Regions from separate parts of the Mesorhizobium sp. M0848 genome, predicted to be linked through region 1. Evidence: riboswitches for the same ligand, from Rfam matches in the RefSeq annotation. Region 1 holds a riboswitch; each other region holds the start of a gene.
The links. Region 1 has a riboswitch for cobalamin ahead of bluB (5,6-dimethylbenzimidazole synthase). Riboswitches for the same ligand answer to the same signal wherever they lie in the genome.
Positions count from the first base shown of each region.

Region 2: linked by a shared signal. The riboswitch ahead of NKH95_RS32235 (aromatic ring-hydroxylating oxygenase subunit alpha) and the one ahead of bluB (5,6-dimethylbenzimidazole synthase) in region 1 are both predicted to bind cobalamin.
Region 3: linked by a shared signal. The riboswitch ahead of NKH95_RS00420 (ABC transporter ATP-binding protein) and the one ahead of bluB (5,6-dimethylbenzimidazole synthase) in region 1 are both predicted to bind cobalamin.
Region 4: linked by a shared signal. The riboswitch ahead of NKH95_RS29390 (DUF1636 family protein) and the one ahead of bluB (5,6-dimethylbenzimidazole synthase) in region 1 are both predicted to bind cobalamin.

Region 1 is NZ_JAMYOM010000002.1:331,400-336,328, reverse strand. Features, by position in the region: gene NKH95_RS03515 (pirin family protein) at 1-579, opposite strand, end outside; gene NKH95_RS03510 (DUF2277 domain-containing protein) at 619-885, opposite strand; gene NKH95_RS03505 (exodeoxyribonuclease VII small subunit) at 997-1,248, opposite strand; gene NKH95_RS03500 (histone deacetylase family protein) at 1,252-2,178, opposite strand; cobalamin riboswitch at 2,300-2,479, shown strand; partial or broken gene bluB (5,6-dimethylbenzimidazole synthase) at 2,495-3,208, shown strand; gene NKH95_RS03490 (hypothetical protein) at 3,331-4,314, opposite strand; gene NKH95_RS03485 (TetR/AcrR family transcriptional regulator) at 4,600-4,929, opposite strand, start outside.
Region 2 is NZ_JAMYOM010000045.1:19,553-24,481, reverse strand. Features, by position in the region: gene NKH95_RS32250 (DUF680 domain-containing protein) at 1-2, opposite strand, end outside; gene NKH95_RS32245 (DUF680 domain-containing protein) at 72-272, opposite strand; gene NKH95_RS32240 (DUF680 domain-containing protein) at 344-541, opposite strand; cobalamin riboswitch at 1,049-1,250, shown strand; gene NKH95_RS32235 (aromatic ring-hydroxylating oxygenase subunit alpha) at 1,366-2,613, shown strand; gene NKH95_RS32230 (FAD-binding oxidoreductase) at 2,639-3,739, shown strand; gene NKH95_RS32225 (PqqD family protein) at 3,868-4,299, shown strand; gene NKH95_RS32220 (serine kinase) at 4,349-4,929, shown strand, end outside.
Region 3 is NZ_JAMYOM010000001.1:79,981-84,909, reverse strand. Features, by position in the region: gene NKH95_RS00430 (DSD1 family PLP-dependent enzyme) at 1-1,060, shown strand, start outside; gene NKH95_RS00425 (AraC family transcriptional regulator) at 1,065-1,898, opposite strand; cobalamin riboswitch at 2,193-2,399, shown strand; gene NKH95_RS00420 (ABC transporter ATP-binding protein) at 2,562-3,350, shown strand; gene NKH95_RS00415 (ABC transporter substrate-binding protein) at 3,396-4,343, shown strand; partial or broken gene NKH95_RS00410 (FecCD family ABC transporter permease) at 4,479-4,929, shown strand, end outside.
Region 4 is NZ_JAMYOM010000034.1:28,326-33,254, forward strand. Features, by position in the region: gene NKH95_RS29380 (cobaltochelatase subunit CobN) at 1-80, opposite strand, end outside; gene cobW (cobalamin biosynthesis protein CobW) at 99-1,136, opposite strand; gene NKH95_RS29390 (DUF1636 family protein) at 1,139-1,567, opposite strand; cobalamin riboswitch at 1,606-1,810, opposite strand; gene NKH95_RS29395 (winged helix-turn-helix domain-containing protein) at 1,841-3,040, opposite strand; gene NKH95_RS29400 (NADH-quinone oxidoreductase subunit A) at 3,372-3,737, shown strand; gene NKH95_RS29405 (NuoB/complex I 20 kDa subunit family protein) at 3,728-4,309, shown strand; gene NKH95_RS29410 (NADH-quinone oxidoreductase subunit C) at 4,314-4,916, shown strand; gene NKH95_RS29415 (NADH-quinone oxidoreductase subunit D) at 4,917-4,929, shown strand, end outside.

The sequences.
Region 1 (4,929 bases):
GGCGTAGAGCGTCTCCGTGTCGGCCCTGACCGGGGACCGCAGTCCCTGGAAATCGCCGATGATGAGGCGCCCGTTGACGCCTTCGGCTTCGATCTCGGGAAGCCGAAGCGCTGCGGTATTCTCGAAAACCGGAGCCACCTCTTCCTTGTCGTCCGGCAGAGCCAGCCATGTCTGCAGGCCGGATACCGACATCGGCGCGCCACGCAGTTCCTCCGGCGTACGCTCCGAATGGACGATGCCGCGGCCGGCGGTCATCAAATTCACGTCGCCGGGCTGAATGACCATTTCGGTGCCGAGTGAATCGCGGTGCCGGATCTTGCCGTCGAACAGATAGGTGACCGTCGACAGGCCGATATGCGGATGCGGACGGACATCCAGTGCCTGACCGGCGCGCAGGATCGCGGGACCCATGCGGTCGAAGAAGATGAACGGCCCCACCAGCCGCCTTTTTGCCGTCGGCAGGGCACGGCGCACCTGAAAACCGCCGATATCCTTGGCGTTGGGTATGACCATCAATTCGATCTGATCGCTGGCGAAGGCATCGCCTGCCTCAGGGTCTTTCCCGGGGAAGAAGCTCATGGACTCTCCTTGTCGGTGGTCGAAGGCCGCCTGGCCGCATCAGGCAAAGCGGATCGCCGCCTTTGCCCGCAGCTTGGCCGCCACCTCTTCGCGATTACGCGGATGCTGGTGGGTTTCCAGGGAATCGAGCAGTTCGCGCGCCGAGGCGGCGATGGCTTCGACGGCATGGTCGAAGGCGTGCTGGTTCTGCTTCGAGGGCCGCGTCGTTCCGCTCAGCTTGCGGACGAACTGAAGAGCCGCGTCGCGCACCTCGTCATTGGTTGCCGGCGGATCAAAATTGAACAGGGTCTTGATGTTTCTGCACATCGCTTCCGTATCTCCTCTTGTCCTTGAGCTGTTTCAAGCGGAACGAGTTATATCCTCGATCATGATCCTGTCCAAAAACTGGTGAGGCGAGGCCATCGTTCGGACCGGGCCTCAATCCGCGTCGAGTGGCTCCGTTCCGACCGGCTTGCCGTCGCGCGACAGCCTGATCTTCTCGACCTTGTCCTCGGCGGCCTTCAGCAGCCGGTCGCAATGCGCCTTCAGCGCCTCGCCACGTTCATAGATCCTGATCGACTGGTCGAGCGGCACGTCGCCACGCTCCAGATCATCGACGATCTTCTCCAGCGCATCGAGTGCCTGCTCGAAGCTCATCGCCTTGACGTCTTCGTTGGTCTCATCGGCCATCATTCATCCTTTCATCAGTCGCCCGACATGGGCGGCGACCGAAAATGCCAATCCCTGCAGATCGTAGCCGCCCTCGAGCAGGCTGACGAGCCGGTTGCCGCTGTGGCGTGCCGCGCGCTGCATCAGCTGGCCGGTCGCCCAGTCGAAATCATCCTCGGTCAGATTGATCTCGGCCAGCGGATCGCGGTGGTGCGCGTCGAACCCCGCCGAAATGATGATCAGGTCGGGCGCGAAATTGTCGAGCGCGGGCAGGACGCGCGACAGGAAGGCATCGCGAAACACTTCGCTGCCGGTCTGCGGCGCCAGCGGTGCGTTGACGATGTTGCCGGCGCCCGTTTCGGTCTTCGCTCCGGTGCCGGGATAAAGCGGCATCTGGTGTGTCGAGCAATAGAGCACCGACGGATCGTCCCAGAAAATATCCTGCGTGCCATTGCCGTGATGCACGTCCCAGTCGACGACGGCAACGCGCTCGACACCGTGTTTCTTCTGCGCATAACGCGCCGCGATCGCCGCCGTGTTGAACAGGCAAAAGCCCATCGCCGTGGTCTTTTCGGCATGATGGCCGGGCGGCCGGGCGGCGACGAAGACGTTGTCGGCGCGGCCCGAAAAGACATCATCGACGGCGGCGTTGGCGGCGCCGATCGCGGTGATCGCCGCTTGCCAGCTCTTCGGGCTGGCAGTGGTGTCGGCATCGATGCGGGCAATCCCCTCGTCGGGGATGGCGGCGCGAACGCGGGCGACGAAATCGGCGGGATGCGCGTAGAGGATGGTGGCCTCGTCGCCTTCCGGCGCCTGAATACGATCGAGCCCGGCAAAGGCTTCGTCGTCGAGCACGCGCTCGATGGCGCGTAAGCGGTCGGGCCGCTCGGGATGTCCGGGCGGCGTGAGATGCTCGAGGAAGATCGGATGGGTGTAGAGACGGGTGGTCATCGTCCTAATCTAGTGACCCGGATCGACAAAGGCCATGCACGGGCGGCCGATGACTGGGGAAAATCGCGACTGCGTCCATTCGCGTCGCCGCAGGCATTGGCCCCGCGGGCGCTTCGGCGTAAGGTCCCTGGTACTGCCTGGTGCCCGCCGCAAGCGGGAGAATCGGGAACACGGTTGAATTCCGTGGCGTGCCCAACGCTGTGAGGGGGACCGCGCCGGTAAATGCCACTGTCGATGACGGGAAGGCACCGGACGCGGGTTGATCCCGAGCCAGAAGACCGGCCTGGCAGGCATTGTCATCCGCGTGGTCAGGCGGATGGCATCAGAGCGACGTGCGTCTACTTGGACGCACAAAGTACGCTCTGTCAGTTTTGAATCTGCAATCGCAAGGGGACAAGCGATGCCGGAACACATGACCGCTGCCATTGACGATGGATTTGACCAGAATGCGCGCGATGCGGTCTACCGCGCCATGTTCACGCGGCGTGACGTGCGCAGCCATTTCCTGCCCACCGCGATCGATGACGACGTGCTGGCACGGCTGCTGCTTGCCGCCCATCACGCGCCATCGGTCGGCTTCATGCAGCCATGGAATTTCATTGTCATTCGCGATGTCAAACGACGGGCGGAGGTGCGCGACCTGTTCCTGGCCGCGCGAGAACAGGAACTGCCGGCTATCGAGGCGGAAAAACAGGCGCTGTACCGCAAGCTCAAGCTGGAAGGCATCTGCGAGAGCGCGCTCAACATCTGCATCACCTGCGACCGGCAGCGCTCGAAGGGTTCGCCGCTGGGACGTTGGCACAATCCGGAGATGGATCTCTACAGCACCGTCTGCGCGGTGCAGAATTTCTGGCTGGCCGCGCGTGCCGAGGGCGTTGGCGTCGGCTGGGTGAGCATCATCGAGGCTGAGGCGCTGAAGCGGCTGTTGGCCATTCCGGATCACGTAACGCCGGTCGCCTATCTCTGCGTCGGCCGTGTTTCCGAGTTCGCTCCCAAACCGGACCTTGAAACGCATGGCTGGGGACGGCGGCTGCCGCTGCCGGAGCTGATCATGAGCGAGACCTTTTCCGGGCAAGGCGAGACACAGCTCAAATCCACCGTGGCGCGCCTCAACACCGTTCCTGCCTCACCAGACACCATCCGCCCAGCCGATCAGGGTGTGGCGCCGGCCGTAGCCCAGCGCGAACCGCCGAAGGAGGCCAGCGCCTTGTCCTTGAGCTCCCTGAACTTCGACGATGCCTCGGCCAGCCGGGCGTCCCAGGCCGGATCGGGCACCTGGCCCGCGATGGTCTTGAAATAGACCTGCATCAGGCAGGCGATGGCGAAAGGCTCGATGAACGCCGCCTTGAATGCCCAGGCGAAGACGATGGCGAGCACAAAAGCCCAGCCGGCGAGCTGGCCAGGCATCAGGAACAGAATCGCACCGGCAGGTGCCAGCATCATCAGAAAGATGATGAACGACATGCCCCACATGATGACCGCCAGCCAGACGGCGTTCTTGACCATGACCTTGCCGTTCTGAGCATAGAGCACTACGCCTTGGCGCGCCGTCTCGAAGGGCGAGGCTGAATTGATGCGGATGTTGTAGCCGAGGATGATCTCGTCGACATAGGTCAGCGACAGGCGGATCACCGTGTTGATGAAGGAGACCAGGCCGCTCAGGCCTGGTATCGGCAGGAAGGCGGCGATACCGCCGAGCAGGCCGGTGATGGCATGGATGGCACCCTTGACGAGTCGGTCGACGACGAAAAGGATGTTGGCTTCGGCAAAACGCTGGGTGACGACATCCCTGGCGTAGGCGATCTGGTCCTGACCGCCGGGAATGTCGCGGCCGTCGATCAGATGAACCATGACGGCGATGTGGCCGGCCTTGACGACATAGAGGATGTATTCGCGGATCCAGTAGACGGCGATCGAGACGACGCCGAAACCGACCACGCCGCCCCACAGGGCAAACGACAGCGGCCCGTCGGGATCAGTGGAGATATGGCCGACGCCATAGCCGACAGAGGCACCGGTGCCGGTCGCCATGATGTAGGCCAGCGTGATGCCGAAATAGACGATCATGCGAAAAACGATGAACGGCCAGGTCCGCATCATGATGGACACCGACCGGCCGATCTCAAAATCCCACATGTGCCCCGAATCTCCGCCTCAGAGATGGTGGAAGAGGATGGACTCAACCCGGCGATTGTCAATTGCCGGCCCTGACGCCAAAGGGCGACGAATTCGGGGTAACGGGTTGGTTCGGAGCCCGCCAGCGCGTTGGCTGACGGAGCATCAAACGAAAAACCCGCCTGTGCGGCGGGTCACTGGCGCAAATCAGCACCATGGATGAATATATACCTTAGCTGAGGGCACGGTGTCAAGAAAAAATTCCTATCGTGAACAGCTGCCGGCACGAAAGCTCCGGTGAGAACTTCAATTCGACTGCGGATCCGGCTTCCTGAGCAGGCCTTCGAGCAGTTGCTTGAACGCCGTCACCACCTTCTTCGACGTCGTTTCGGGGTCGTTCGAATTGGCGATCCGTTGCGCTGCCTGGCTGCTCGCTCCGATGATCAGTCGCGAGGCGGTCTCGGGGTCGAGGCTGGAGACAACGACCCCCTCCTCCTGCAGCGCGGTCAGATGGTCGGTCATTGAAGCGATGCACGCACTGGCATTCGGCCATTGCGCTGGATCCCCCAGCACGGCCGGGCCATCGCGGAACATGATGCGCTGGATTTCCGGCTCCAGCGCCATCTCGATATAGGT
Region 2 (4,929 bases), on a different contig from region 1:
ATTTTAATCTCCTGAATTCTGGATTTCGCCAGGACGGCAGACACAGCTGCCGTCGCTTGCGAAATTGGCTGTTAGCGACCGAAGAGGTTACGGTCGCTGCCCTGAGCGGGCGTCTGGGCAGCCGGTTCCGAGGTCTTGGTGGAAGCCGTGTACGACTGGTCCACTGCGGCGGCAGGCTGGTTAGAGCCGTTCGAACCGTAGTTGTCGCTGCCGGCGAAAGCGCTGCCGGAGATGGCCAGAACGGCGGCGGCAGCAATGAGGATCTTGTTCATCTTAAATACTCCTGAATGTCTGAATTTCGCCAGGGCGGCGGGCGAGCCCGCCGTCGACTGGGAATCGGCTGTTAGTTGTTGCCGAAGACGTTGCGGTCAGCACCCTGGGCAGGCGCCTGAGCAGCCGGTTCCGACTTCTTGGTCGAAGCGGTGTACGAGCTGTCGACAGCAGTGGCTGCCGCGGCGTTCGAACCGTAGTGGTCGCTACCAGCGAAGGCGCTGCCGGAAATGGCCAGAAGGGCTGCGGCAGTGAGAATGATCTTTTTCATTTTTGTACTCCAGTATCGTCTTTTTCCGTCCGTCTAGCGGCGTGTCTTGGAAATGAAATCGCGTCGTTCGGACAGCCCCGATGTGGGAGGGCAACCCCGCCTTTTCCAATCACGAAGTTGTTCCGTGTGGACCATGAATCCACACCTTGAAATTGTGCCAAGGGAATCTACGGGTATATTTTTCTTCTTTAAATCAGCATGTTAAGTGTAACCGCTGGATGGATCACTGACTGTTTCAGAGGCCCAGCGTTCACACCGTCCTGCACGCACCGTCAACAGAAACGAACCGTTCGGTTCGATTTTAGATCGAGCTAATAGTCACTTTTCGAAACCGTTAACCTTTTTTGACCCCGCCAAGGGGTCCGATTCGGGGATATCGCAGCCGGCAAAATGGTCATCCGGGAGGTGGATTTCAGCCCGCGACGGTCTGCGGGAACGTTCGCAGGCCGTGTCGCGCCGCATGGATACGATGTCGTTTTCATGCCGACGGCGCGCCCCCGATCGTGGTTAGATCATACCATCTCAGGTGCCGCTTCGTGACGACGAGGCGGAGAATTGGGAAGCCGGTCAGAATCCGGCGCTGCCCCCGCAACGGTGGTGGAGTTCAAGTCGCAACGGGAGACCACTGGGCAACTGCCTGGGAAGGTGTCGCGATGGTCCGCAAGGACAACTCCAGAGCCCGGAAACCAGCCCAAGATTGTTAGACTCGACTGATCGCGGTGGGCGGTCAAGAGGTGGATAGCGCATGTCTGGCACCTAGCCGGCCTGCGTTTCAATCCTTCCTCCATCACCACCAGTTCAGTCCTTAGAAACGAGGACAGGACATGGATACCCGCAACGACATGCTGAGGCTCCTGAAGGGGCGCCGGCAAGGCTTTTCGCTGGAGCAGCCCTTCTACACCGATCCGGACTACTTCAAGCTCGACATGGAGCTGATCTGGTATCGCGACTGGCTGTTCATCGGCCATGATTGCGAACTGCCGAAGCCGGGCAGCTACATCACCGTGCAGATCGGCGACTATCCGGTGGTCCTTGTCCGCGACCAGCACGGCAAGATCAACGCCTTCCACAATTCCTGCCGCCATCGCGGCAGCCGTGTATGCAACACGGAGAAGGGCACGGCGGCAAAGCTCGTCTGCCCCTATCACCAGTGGACCTATGAGCTGGACGGCCGCCTGCTGTTTGCCCGCCAGATGGCCGACGGTTTCGACAAGAGTGATTTCAGCCTGAAGCCGGTCGCCTGCGAGAGCGTCGGCGGCTACATCTTCATCTGTCTGGCCAAGGAGCCGGCGGATTTCGCGCCGATGCGGGCGATGATCGAACCCTATCTTTTGCCGCACCGGTTGCGTGAAGCAAAGATCGCCTTCGAGAGCACGATCGTCGAGAAGGGCAACTGGAAGCTGGTCTGGGAAAACAACCGCGAGTGCTATCACTGCGCCGCCAATCATCCTGAGCTGTGCAAGACCTTCCCCGAGGCTCCGACCGTGACCGGCGTCAACGGCGCCGACAGCGACCCTGAAATGGTCGCGCACTGGGCCAAATGCGAGGCATCAGGCCTGCCGAGCAAATTCCGCATCGATCCGGCAGGGCAGTACCGCGCCACCCGCGCGCCGCTGCTGCGCGATGCCGTCAGCTACACCATGACGGGAAAACGGGCGGTCCAGAAGAACCTGTCCGACAGCGTTTCAACCGACCGCATCGGCTCCTTGCTGCTTTATCATTATCCGACAACCTGGAACCATATCCTCGGCGACCATGCCGTCACCTTCCGCGTGCTGCCGATCAGTGCCACGGAAACCGCGGTGACGACAAAATGGCTCGTCCACAAGGATGCGGTCGAAGGCGTCGACTACGATCTCGCTGAGCTCACCCATGTCTGGACCGAGACCAACGACCAGGACCGTCGCATCGTCGAGGAAAACGCCTTCGGCATCTTGTCGCCGGCCTACGAACCAGGCCCCTATTCGGAGCTGCATGAGGGCGGCGTGATCCAGTTCGTCGAGTGGTACGCGTCGTTCATCGGACCGCGCCTTGCAGAAGGCGACCGGCCGGCCCTGCGCAGCGTCGCCTAGCCCAGGGGACAAGAGGATGAATGCGATGACGGACCTTGGCCTCTATCGCCATCTCGACCAGATGACGCCCTGGAACGACAGGCTGCAGGTGCTGGAAGTGATCGGCGTCAGTGACGAAGCGCCTGACGTGAAGACCTTCACCTTCCGCTCCGACAACCAGACCTGGTTCCGCTACAAACCGGGCCAGTTCGTGACGCTGGAATTACCGACATCGGACGGGCCGCTGATGCGCACCTACACGCTGTCGTCCTCGCCGTCGCGGCCGTTCTCAATCGCGGTGACGGTCAAGGCGCAGGCGGGCAGCACCGGTACGCGCTGGATGTTCGACCATCTGACGCCGGGCTCGCACGTCAAGGCCTATGGGCCGACCGGCGACTTCTCGCTACACAGCCACCCGGCGGCCAAATATCTGTTCATTTCGGCCGGCTCCGGCGTGACGCCGATGATGTCGATGCTGCGCTGGCTGAACGACTGTGCGCCATGGACAGATGTCGGCTTCGTCAACTGTGCGCGCCGCCCGGAAGAGATCATTTTCCGCAAGGAACTCGAGCTGCTCGGCAGCCGCATGCCCGGCCTGTCGCTCGGCTTCATGATCGAGGAGCGGTCGAGCCGCGAGGGCTGGTTCGGCCATATGGGCCGCATCGACGCGATCCGGCTGCCATTGCTGGCGCCCGATTTCCGTGAGCGCGAGATCTTCTGCTGCGGCCCCGATCCCTTCATGCGCGCCGTGCGCGGCATGCTGAACGCCGCCGGCTTCGACATGGCGAAATACCATCAGGAAAGCTTTGCGGCGCCTGCCGTGGAGGAGATCCAGGCGCCGTTCTCGCCACTGCCGGAAGACGGCGCCGCCGTTGCCGTCGAGGCCGTGACGCCGATCCGGTTTTCGCTTTCCGATGTCGATGCCGAATGCGTCGCCGGCCAGACCGTGCTGCAGACGGCACGCGCCTCTGGGGTGCGGATTCCCGCCGCCTGCGAGTTCGGCCTGTGCGGCACCTGCAAGGTGAGGAAGGTCGCGGGCGACGTCGAGATGAGTCACAATGGCGGCATCCTCGATCACGAAATCGAGGACGGCTTTATCCTCGCCTGTTGCTCGAAGCCGCTTTCTGCGCTTGAAATCGAAGCGTGACCGGCTGCGCTCGCCCGAGTCTGCGCCATCTTGCCAAAAACCCTGCAAATGGTTAGACGCCTGCAACGGTGGGGTTGACCGTAAGGCCCGAAGATCATCTCCGCGGCCTGCTCGGCGGGGGAGCAAACATGCGACAATCCGGCATCTATGCCATTGCCAGCAAGGATATCGTCTTTGAATCCTTCGACGGCGAAGCCGTCGTTCTTGACCTGACCACGGGCAAATATTTCGGCTTCTCTGATTCAGGCAGCAGACTTTGGGATGCACTGTCGTCCGGCGTGCCTGCCTCCGAACTGGTCGGCGCCGCGACCGGAATTGGCGCCCTCGATGCCGCCGCGATTGACGGCTTTGTTTCACAATTGCTCGAATTCGGTTTGCTGGCGGCCGTAACCGATGGCATGGCAAGACCGGTTCCAAGCGAATTGCTGGCTCAGCTCGCCGCTGCCAGAGAGCCCCTCAAGGTCGACATCCATGACGATCTCGCCGATCTCATTGTCGTCGATCCCATCCACGAGGTCGAGGAGCCCCTCGGCTGGCCCGCGGTGAAGCAAGCCAACTGAAGCGCCCATCAGGTTCTCGTTGCCGGACAGCTCCGGAACAGGCAAACCCATGCCGAACATCACTCTCGAAAACCTGGCTGACTACGCACGTCATGTCCTGGCGCAAGCAGAGAGCAGCGCCGCGCATTATCCACTGACCCGCAAGGCGAGCTTGCCGCATCTGGATCTGACCGCGCATGTCAGCGCCGGCGCGTTGGCGGATGCCTTCGCTCATGGCTTTGTCACGCCTCCGGGCAGCCGAACGCCTGCCGACATCTGCCGCGTCTTCGTCGCACATCCCGGTATTGACGGCATCGCGGTACCGGCCAGTTGGGGCCAGGGACCCTTCACGCAGCATGGCTTCGCCACCCAACTGGCGGAAGCAGGATTGCGCGGCAACCATTTCCACGACCTGGATTTCTGGCAGTTCTATGATCCGCAACGTCGCGTTGGCGTGCAATTGATGGCTTCGGCCGACGCCTTTCCGCCGTGGGAGCCGGGAGCGCCGCTGCGGGCTTTCCTGCATTGGGAATATGCGGCGCGCGGCATGCGCCTTGCCCATGCCGGCACGCTCGGCACCAATGGCAAGGGCGTGCTGCTGGCCGGCGCGGGCGGCGCCGGGAAATCCGGGACCGTCGCCGCCGGCCTTCT
Region 3 (4,929 bases), on a different contig from region 1:
CCGACTGGACCGCAATATCGCCCTGGTGAAAGACAGGCTCGACCCCGGCCTTGCTGTGCGGTTGGTCGACAAATCGCTCGCCTGCCTGCCGCTGCTTGTGCATATCGGCAAGGCGCTCGGCAGTGAGCGCTTCATGACCTTTCACCCGCCGATCAGCGAGGCGGTGCTGAAGGCGTTCCCGGATGCCGATCTGCTCTATGGCAAGCCGATGCCGATCGGTGCGGCAAGGGCTGCGCTGGTGAAGGGTAATGTTGACTGGTCGCGTGTCTGCTGGCTGATCGACAGCGAGGAGAGACTGGCGGAATATGGCGCCCTCGCTGGCGAACTCGGCATCGGCCTGCGCATCGCTTTCGAGATCGATGTCGGGCTGCATCGCGGCGGGTTCGCCAATCCTGAGGCCTTGTCGAAGGCGTTGAGCGCGTTGCCGGCCCGGCTGCATTGCGAAGGCGTCATGGCCTACGAGGCGCATGCGCCGCTCATTCCCGGCCTTTTCGGCGGACCGGCAAAGGCATTGGCCGAGGCGTCGGCGCAGGCCTCGGCGTTCGTCGCCTGTCTCGGCGCCGACCAGCGCCGTATCCTGAACATCGGCGGCAGCAAGACCGCGCTGCTTCATCATGGCGGCATGGCCAACGAGGTTTCGATGGGCTCGGCCTTTGTGCTGCCCAGTGATTTCGATACGCCAGGCCTCGACGGCTTCCAGCCGGCGGCCTTCATCGGCACGCCGATCCTGAAAATGGTCGAGCCGATGCTGCCTGGCCCGCCGGCCGTCACCCGCCTGCTGCAGGCGCTCGGCCGCTTCCCGCGCAAGGGCTGCTATCTCTATGGCGGCAAGTGGATGGCCGAGCCCGTCTTCCCCGAAGGCATGAAGGCGAATGGGCTGCTCGGCCTGTCCTCCAACCAGCAATTCATGGGCTTGCCCGCCGACGCGACCGTAAAACCCGGCGACTACGCGTTTCTAAGGCCGACGCAGAGCGAAGCCGTGCTGCAGCAGTTCGGGTCGATCGCGGTGTTTTCCGGCGGCGGGATAGTCGATCGCTGGCCGGCGCTGCCGATGGCCTGACCGACTACGCCTTCACCGGTATCCAGATCTCCAGCCCGCCATTGCCGCTGCGTGGGTCGAACTCAGGGCCGTAGCGTTCGAATTCCGGCGCATCCGATATCTCGTGGCCGGAAGCCGGCAGCCATTTGTTCCAGATCGTATTGACCGTGCGGCGGATGGTCGAGATGTGTTCGCGGTGGGCAAAGACCGCATATTTCTGCGCCGGCACCCGCGCCCGGCTGAATTCCTTGGGCAGGTCGGAAAAATCAGACACTTCGACGCCAGCGATGTAGTCGAAATTGCCGGCATCGTCGCCGTTGACGCAGACGCCATAGGCGACATCGCCGGTCTCGCCCGGAATGTTGCCGATATAGGGGCCGAAGCGCTGCCATTGCATCGGAATGGCGGCGCTGGTTTCGCAGCTGTAGCGTTCGCCGAGGCCGGCGATCAGGAACGGCCGGCTGGTCTCGAAACGCGGTGGTTCGAGATTGGTGAGGAAGGACTGGTCCATCAGGATCGGCTCCACGAGGTCGAGCTTGTCGAGTGTGCCTTGCGCGCGCACCAGTTCCGGCGTGGTGCCGAACTGATCGCGGAAGGCACGGGTGAACGCCTCATGCGAGTTGTAGCCGGCGTCGAGCGCGACGGAGAGAATGTCGGGCGCCCCGCCGGCCAGCTTGCGCGCCGCCTCGGTGAGCCGGCGTGAGCGCATGTAGCCCATCACCGAGCGGCCCGTGGCAGCGCCGAAAGCCCGCGTCACATGAAAACGCGACACGCCGCTGCTTTGCGCGATATCGTCAAGCGAGATCGCCTCCGGCAGATGACTTTCGACGAACCACAGCGCTTTCTCGGTCGGGTTCATTTTGCTCCTCGCATTGGCCAGATCATCCTGCCGTTTCCTGGCGCGGCCAGTTTGATCGAAATTGCGCATCCCGCGCAATCGAACCGATCCCGTCACAGTCGCACACCGATATGGCGCAGCGGTCGAGCGCCCCTTGCCGCCGACGAGCCAATTCGGCAGGCTTCGCTTGACAGCGCCAGGCGGCATCCTCTAAACACGTAATGTTATTACATATCGAAAGCGTGAAATGCCTGTTTCCCCTAGCCGGCCCACCACTCCGTCCGAGAAATCCATTGCGAAGCGATTGGGGGAAATCTACGCTGAAGCGGTGATGGTCCCCGAGTCGAAAGGCGAGGGGTGAAAAGGGAACACGGTGAGATCCCCAGGGGTCGAGGCCGTGGCTGCCCCCGCAACTGTAAGCGGCGAGCAAAATCCGTGAATGCCACTGGCCGGCAAGGCTGGGAAGGCAGGATGGCGCAACGACCCGCGAGCCAGGAGACCTGCCATCACTGAGTTGACCGGACGGGGTGTGCCGGGAGGAAACGCGAATCCCGGTCTTGTCGGCCGCTTCGCCAGCTTCCTTCCGTCGCCAGTTTTGGAAAGTGACGGAAAGTTGGACGGCTCTATCGATCATCGCATCATCGTGTGCACGCTTTGCCATCCCGGCAATCTGGCGGGCAGCCGATGACCGTAGCGCTTCTCGAAGCACATGACCTCTGCGCCATGGCCAATGGGCGGGATCTGGTCCAGGCGGTCAGCTTCTCGGTGGCCGCTGGCGATCGCCTAGCCATCATCGGTCCCAACGGCGCGGGCAAGACGACGCTGCTGCGCATGCTGTCGGGCATGCTGCGGCCGAGCTCCGGCGAGGTGAACCTCGGCGGGCGCCGGCTGGGCGGGATTTCCGCCGCCGAGCGGGCGCTGCATATCGCCGTTGTCGGCCAGACCGACCAGCCCGATCCGCGGCTGGCGGTGATCGACTATGTCGAGCTGGGCCGGGTCCCGCACGCTCGGCTACGGCGCAGGAGCGAGGAGCGTGACATTGTCGTCGATGCGCTGCGCCGGACCGGCCTGCTGCCGCTGCTTGGCCGCACCATCGGCTCGCTGTCGGGCGGCGAGCGCCAGCGCGCCCAACTGGCCCGCGCCATCGCCCAGCAGCCAAAGATCCTGTTCCTCGACGAGCCGACCAACCATCTCGACCCGCGCGCCCGCGGCGAACTGCTCGACCTCGTGGCAGGCTTCGAGATGACGGTGATCGCGGTGCTGCACGATCTGGCGCTGGTGGCACCGTTCGCCACCAGGGTGGCGGTGATGAACCATGCCCGTCTGCAAGCGCTCGCCGCACCGCGCGAAGCGCTGACCCAAAAGCTGATTCGCGAAATTTTCGGCATCGATGTGCTGCGTCTGCGCCATCCGACCGAAGACCGCGAACTGACGGTGTTCGATGTTCCGAACCGTGCCGCGCCGCCATCCTGATTGAAGCCGTCCCATATCGATCATCCCGTCCACAGGAGCAAACCCTTGAAACGCCTTGCTTTTTCGCTTGCCTTCTCGCTGCTGGCCTCGACAGCCCTGGCCTTCCCGGTAACTGTCGACAGCTGCGGCAAGCCGCTGACCTTCGATGCGCCGCCGAAGCGCGCCGTCATCCAGGATCTCAACATGGCCGAGATGGCTTTCGCGCTGAAACTGCAGCCGTCGATCGTCGGCCTGACCGGCATCACCGGATGGTACAAGGTGGGTCCTGAGTTCAAGGCCGAGCAGGGTTCGATCCCGGAACTGGCGCCGAAATATCCGACGCTCGAAAACCTCGTCGCGGTCGAGCCCGATTTTTTCTTCGCCGGCTGGTATTATGGCATGAAGCCGGGTGGTGAAGTGACGCCCGACACGCTTGCTCCGCACGGCATCAAGACGCTGGTGCTGACGGAAAGCTGCGTCCATCTCGACAAGAGCCGCCCCGCCGCCTCGATGGACCTACTCTATGGCGACGTCGAGAAACTGGGCAAGATCTTCGGCAAGGAGGCCGAAGCTGAGAAGCTTGTCTCCGGCTGGAAGACGCGGCTCGCCGAGATCACCGCCAAGGTCGGCGACGCCAAGGGAACGCGGGTCTTCCTCTATGATTCCGGCGAGGACAAGCCGTTCACCGCAGGCAAATTCGCCATCCCCAGCGCCATGATATCAGCCGCCGGCGGCGACAACATCATGGCCGACATGGATACCAGCTGGGGCAACACGGACTGGGAAACGGTGGCGTCGCGCAATCCGCAATTCCTCATCCTGCTCGATTACCAGGATGGCGGTGGCTACAGGAAACTGCTCGATTTCCTGAAGGCGCATCCGGCGATGAAGGAGACGGACGCGGTCAAGAACGAGCGCTTCGTCGCCCTGCGCTATGCCGAACTGACGCCGGGCCCGGCCAACATCGAAGCGATCGACAAGATCGCCAAGGCCATGCATCCGGAAGCGTTTTGATGCCTGTGGCCCAAAAGTGCGCAGCGGTTTTGGGGCAACGACATGCATGAACAAAAGATCCTGGAAGTGCGTCGCACGCGTCCTGACAGACACGACGCATTTCCAGGCTTGCGCCATACGGCATTTGCACTGGCCATGCTGGCGGGGGCGGCGGCGATCGCCGCTCTCGCTCTGCTGTCGATCGCCTACGGCTCGACGCTGATCCCGCTGACCGATGTTGTTGCCGCGCTTGGCCGCGCAGTCGGCTTCAGCGGGCACGACGTGGCCGGGCCGGTCGGCAAGATCGTCGTCGACCTGCGGCTGCCGCGCACGATCCTGGCCATCTGCGTCGGGGCCGGTCTCGGCGTCGTCGGTGCGCTGCTGCAGACGGTGACCCGCAACGACCTTGCCGACCCGTTCCTGTTCGGCCTGTCGTCGGGCGCCGCCGCGGGTGCGGTTTCCGTCATCACCGTCTTCGGCGACAGTTTCGGCATCTGGACATTGCCGGTCGCGGCCTTCACCGGCGGCATATTGGCTGCCGGCGTCGTGCTGCTGCTGGTTGCGCGGGTGAGGGGGCAAGGCCCGGAGCGGCTGATCCTTGCCGGCC
Region 4 (4,929 bases), on a different contig from region 1:
ATATCCGCCGGCGTCTGCCGCAGATCGACCGGCTCGGCGAGGTCGTCGAGCGAGGCGGATGTCGTGGTGAGGATGTGCATCGCAACCCGTGTCCGAAATCAGCCGGCGAGTATACGCTCGATCGCCGGGCGGTTCAGCCCCTTCAGGCCGATGACGACGAGGCGCGAACGGCGGTCGTCCTGCACCGTCCAGGCGCGGTCATAGTAGTGGTTGACGCGCGGCCCGACAGCCTGCAGCAACAGCCGCATCGGCTTGCCGCCGACCTCGACGAAGCCTTTTACACGCAGCACGTTTTCTTCTTCGGCGACGGTGGCGACACGCTTTGCCAGCTCATCGGGATTGGCGATCGAGGCAATGTCGACGATGAACGTGTCGAAGTCGTCATGCTCGTGGTCGAATGCGCCGTCATGATGGGACTTGCGGTTTTCGATGTCGTCCTCGACGGCCAGACCGAGCCCGAGCAGCACGGAGGGATCGACCTTGCCATGCGACGTCGGCACGATCTTCACCGCGCGGGCGGAGTGTTCGCCAATGATGGCATTGGCGCGGGCGGTGCCGGCGGCGTCCATCAGGTCGCTCTTCGACAGGATGATCAGGTCGGCGCAGGCGATCTGGTCCTCGAACACCTCTTCCACCGGATCGTCGTGATCGAGCGTCTCGTCCCCGGCGCGCTGCGCCTGCAGGGCGTCCATGTCGTTGGCGACGCGGCCTTCGGCCAATGCCGGGCCGTCGACCACGGCGATGACGCCATCGACTGTGACGCGGCTCTTCACGCTCGGCCACTGGAACGCCTGGACCAGCGGCTTGGGCAGCGCCAGGCCCGAGGTTTCGATCAGGATATGGTCGACCCTCGGCGTCAGCGCGAGGATCTTGTCGAGCGCCGGGACGAAATCGTCGGCGACGGTGCAGCAGATGCAGCCATTGGCCAGTTCGACGATGTTTTCCTCCGGGCAGGTGTCGATGCCGCAGCCCTTCAAAATCTCGCCGTCGATGCCGATGTCGCCGAATTCGTTGACGATGATGGCAATACGCTTGCCGCCGGCGTTTTCCAGGAGATGGCGGACCAGCGTCGTCTTGCCGGCGCCGAGGAAGCCGGTGACGACGGTGCAGGGAACGCGCGAGACGGAAGCAGTCATGATCAGTCCTTCAACAGGTCGAGGGGAGGGATGCGGGCAACGAGGCCACGCTTCAGGCTATCGGGGCGGCCGCGCCATGGAATCAGGCCGTCCTTCGAGGTGGCGAAGAGCTTGGCGCCTGTCACGAGGTCGGCGCCGCTGGTCGTGGTCAGGTCGCCGAAGACATAGCTCCAGCAGCCGTCGCGCAGGATGGCGGCGCTGAGGCGCCGCTTGCAATTGCCGAGGCATTCGACGCTGCGGATGCGAATATCGTCGCCAGATGCGGCGCGGCGCGTGTCGTCCGCCAGCAATTCGCCGGCACGGGGATGGGCGTCGGAGCCGGTCTCATTGCGGCAGGAGGCGCAGACGATGATGGTGACGCCGGCCAAGGCATCATCATGGCCGGACGAAATATCCGCTGTGCCAGCCGAAAAACTGCTGTCGTGGTCCAAGATCGGGCTCCTTGCCCGGAAACCCGCCGGGCGATCGGATTCTAAAGTCGCAGACGGCAGGTCTCCTGGCTCGCGAGTCATCGCCTTGGGTAGCCGCCTTCCCGGGAACTCCCCAGTGGCTTTCGGCCTTGGCTCTTCGCTTACAGTTGCGGGGACAGCCGCGGATTTGGGATTTTGCCCCGCACCGCATTCCCTCTTAGCCCTTGCCGTTGCGGGCAAGGGACCATCTGGAACCGGATTTAGGCTTTTGCGGGCGGCGGTGTCAACGCGAGCTTACGACACGGCGATGTCGGCCAGCGCCGGACCCAAATCCCCGGCAGGCGTCACTTCGATGCGTTCGAGTCCGAGCCAGCCCTGCATCTGCTTCAATTCCTCGAACAGCTCTGCAGCGGTTTCAGGCGGTGCACCGGGCTCCGCATAGGCCGCATGGACGCGCAGTATGCTGGCCGGACGGTCGGCCTTGAGGTCGACGCGTGCCACGATCCTGTCGCCGAGCAGGAACGGCAGGACATAATAGCCATATTGCCGCTTGTCGGCCGGCGTGTAGATCTCGATGCGGTAGTGGAAATCGAACAGCCGCTCGGTGCGCGACCGCTCGAAGACGACCGGATCGAACGGCGCCAGCAGGGCGCGGGCCTCGACTTTGCGCGGCAGGCGGGCGTCTTTATGAAGATAGGCCGGCTTGTCCCAACCTTCGACACGCACCGGCAGCAGCTCGCCCGTTTCAACCAGTTCCTCCAACCGGCCTTTCATGTCGGCCGGCGACAGCCGGAAATAATCGCGCAAATCGCCTGAAGTCGCCACGCCGTGGGCGCGGGCGGAAATGCGCAGCAATTCGCGGTGCGCGTCCTCAGGCGTCGGTACCGGCAGATCGAGGATCGCCTGCGGCAGCACGCGTTCGGGCAGGTCATAGAAGCGCTCGAAACCGCGGCGGTGCGCCGTGGTGATGCGCCCGGCCCAGAACAGCCATTCGAAGGCGTGCTTGGCATGGCTCCAGCCCCACCAGCCGCCCGAGCCTTTCTGGCCTTCGAGCGCGGAAGCGGCGATCGGGCCGCGCTCGGCGACCTGGCGGTAGATCTCTTCGATGTAGGCGGCGTGCTCGCGGCCCCATTTGGCGAGGCCCAGATACATTTCGTCGCCGCGCTCGGCGCGCTGCATGCGCCAGCGCATCAGCGGGTATGTCTCGACCGGCAGGAAGGAGGCCTCGTGCCCCCAGTATTCGAAAACCGTGCGCTTGCGCGCCACGGCCGCGTTGTCGAGCAGCGAGAACGGGTAGGGGCCAAGGCGCGAATAGAGCGGCATATAATGAGCGCGCACCACCGCGCTGACGGAATCGATCTGCAGCAGGCCGGTGCGGGAGAGGGTGCGGGCAAAATGTCGGCGGTCAGGCGTGCCGGTCGGGCGGGGATCGAGAAACCCCTGGGCGGCAAGCGCGATGCGACGGGCCGTGGGGAGCGAGATCTTTTCCTTCATGCAGGCATCACTTTGAAGTGTTTTGACCGAGGGTCGAATGGCTGATTCCAACCCATGCTAGCAGGGTTTTGGCGGCATCCATGTCAGGAGAGAAAAGTGGAGTAAAAAGCGAAGGAAATCAAACAGGAGCGGATCGGACCAGTTTGCCGCGATATGCCGTCCAGGTCGGTGTTTTGAACAAGGTTTGACTTGCTTCGCTGGAAGTGCTGCGCTAACCCTCGCCGCGTTGCAGCATAGGCCCTTAAAACGGTTCAGCGGTTAAACTGTCACGCTTCCGCATTAGGGTCCGGTGCTGTAATCAAAGTGGATTGGCGCCAACGGAAAGCCGAGCATGAACGCACTCTTGAGCTCATACCTGCCCATCGTCCTGTTCATAGGCGTGGCGCTGGTTGTCGGCCTGGCGTTGCTGGCCGCACCCTTCCTGGTGGCCTATCGCAATCCCGATCCCGAAAAGCTTTCCGCCTACGAGTGCGGTTTCAACTCGTTCGACGACGCGCGCATGAAGTTCGACATCCGTTTCTACCTGGTGTCGATCCTGTTCATCATCTTCGACCTGGAAGTGGCCTTCCTGTTTCCGTGGGCGGTGTCGTTTTCGAAGATCGGCATGCTCGGTTTCTGGTCGATGATGGTGTTTTTGGCGGTGCTGACCATCGGCTTTGCCTATGAATGGAAAAAAGGAGCGCTGGAATGGGATTGAACGACAGTTCAGGCACCCTCGTCGCGCCGAAGCCCAAGGGTATTATCGATCCCAACACCGGCAGGCCGGTGGGGGAGGACGATCCCTTCTTCCTCGAGATCAACAATGAGTTGGCCGACAAGGGCTTTTTGGTCACTTCGACCGAGGCGCTCATCACCTGGGCGCGCAGCGGGTCGCTGATGTTCATGACGTTCGGCCTCGCTTGCTGCGCGGTCGAGATGATCCACACCTCGATGCCACGCTATGATTCGGAGCGGTTCGGCGTCGCGCCGCGTGCGTCCCCGCGCCAGTCCGACATCATGATCGTCGCCGGCACGCTGACCAACAAGATGGCGCCGGCGCTGCGCAAGGTCTACGACCAGATGCCGGAACCGCGCTACGTCATCTCGATGGGCTCCTGCGCCAATGGCGGCGGCTACTACCATTATTCCTATTCGGTAGTGCGCGGCTGCGACCGCATCGTGCCGGTCGACATCTATGTGCCCGGCTGTCCGCCGAGCGCCGAAGCGTTGCTGTACGGCATTCTTCTGCTGCAGAAGAAAATCCGCCGCACCGGCACGATCGAACGGTAAATCCATGACCGCATCCCTGAGCGAACTGTCGACCTATCTCGGCGAGAAGCTGCCTGGCCGCTTCAGTGACGGGGTGCTTGCCTATGGCGAGCTTACCGTTCACGTCGAGCCGCGCGATCTGGTCGAGGTGATGACCTTCCTGCGCGACGATGCGCGCTGCCAGTTCATCTCGATCATCGACGTCTGCGGCGCCGACTATCCGTCGCGGGCCAAGCGCTTCGACGTCGTCTATCATCTGTTGTCGCCGAAGCAGAATGTGCGCATCCGCGTCAAGGTGCAGGCCGACGAGGAAACCATGGTGCCGTCGATCACCGGCGTGTTCCCCGGCGCCGACTGGTTCGAGCGCGAGACCTACGATCTCTACGGCGTGCTGTTTTCGGGCCATCCCGATCTGCGTCGCCTGCTGACCGACTACGGTTTCGAAGGCCATCCGCTACGCAAGGATTTCCCGCTGACCGGATTCGTCGAGGTGCGGTACGACGACGAGGCCAAGCGCGTCATCTATGAGCCGGTCGAGCTCAAGCAGGAATTCCGCAATTTCGATTTTTTGTCCCCGTGGGAAGGTACGGATTACGTGCTGCCGGGTGACGAGAAGGCAAAGCAGTAAATGGCTGAAACCT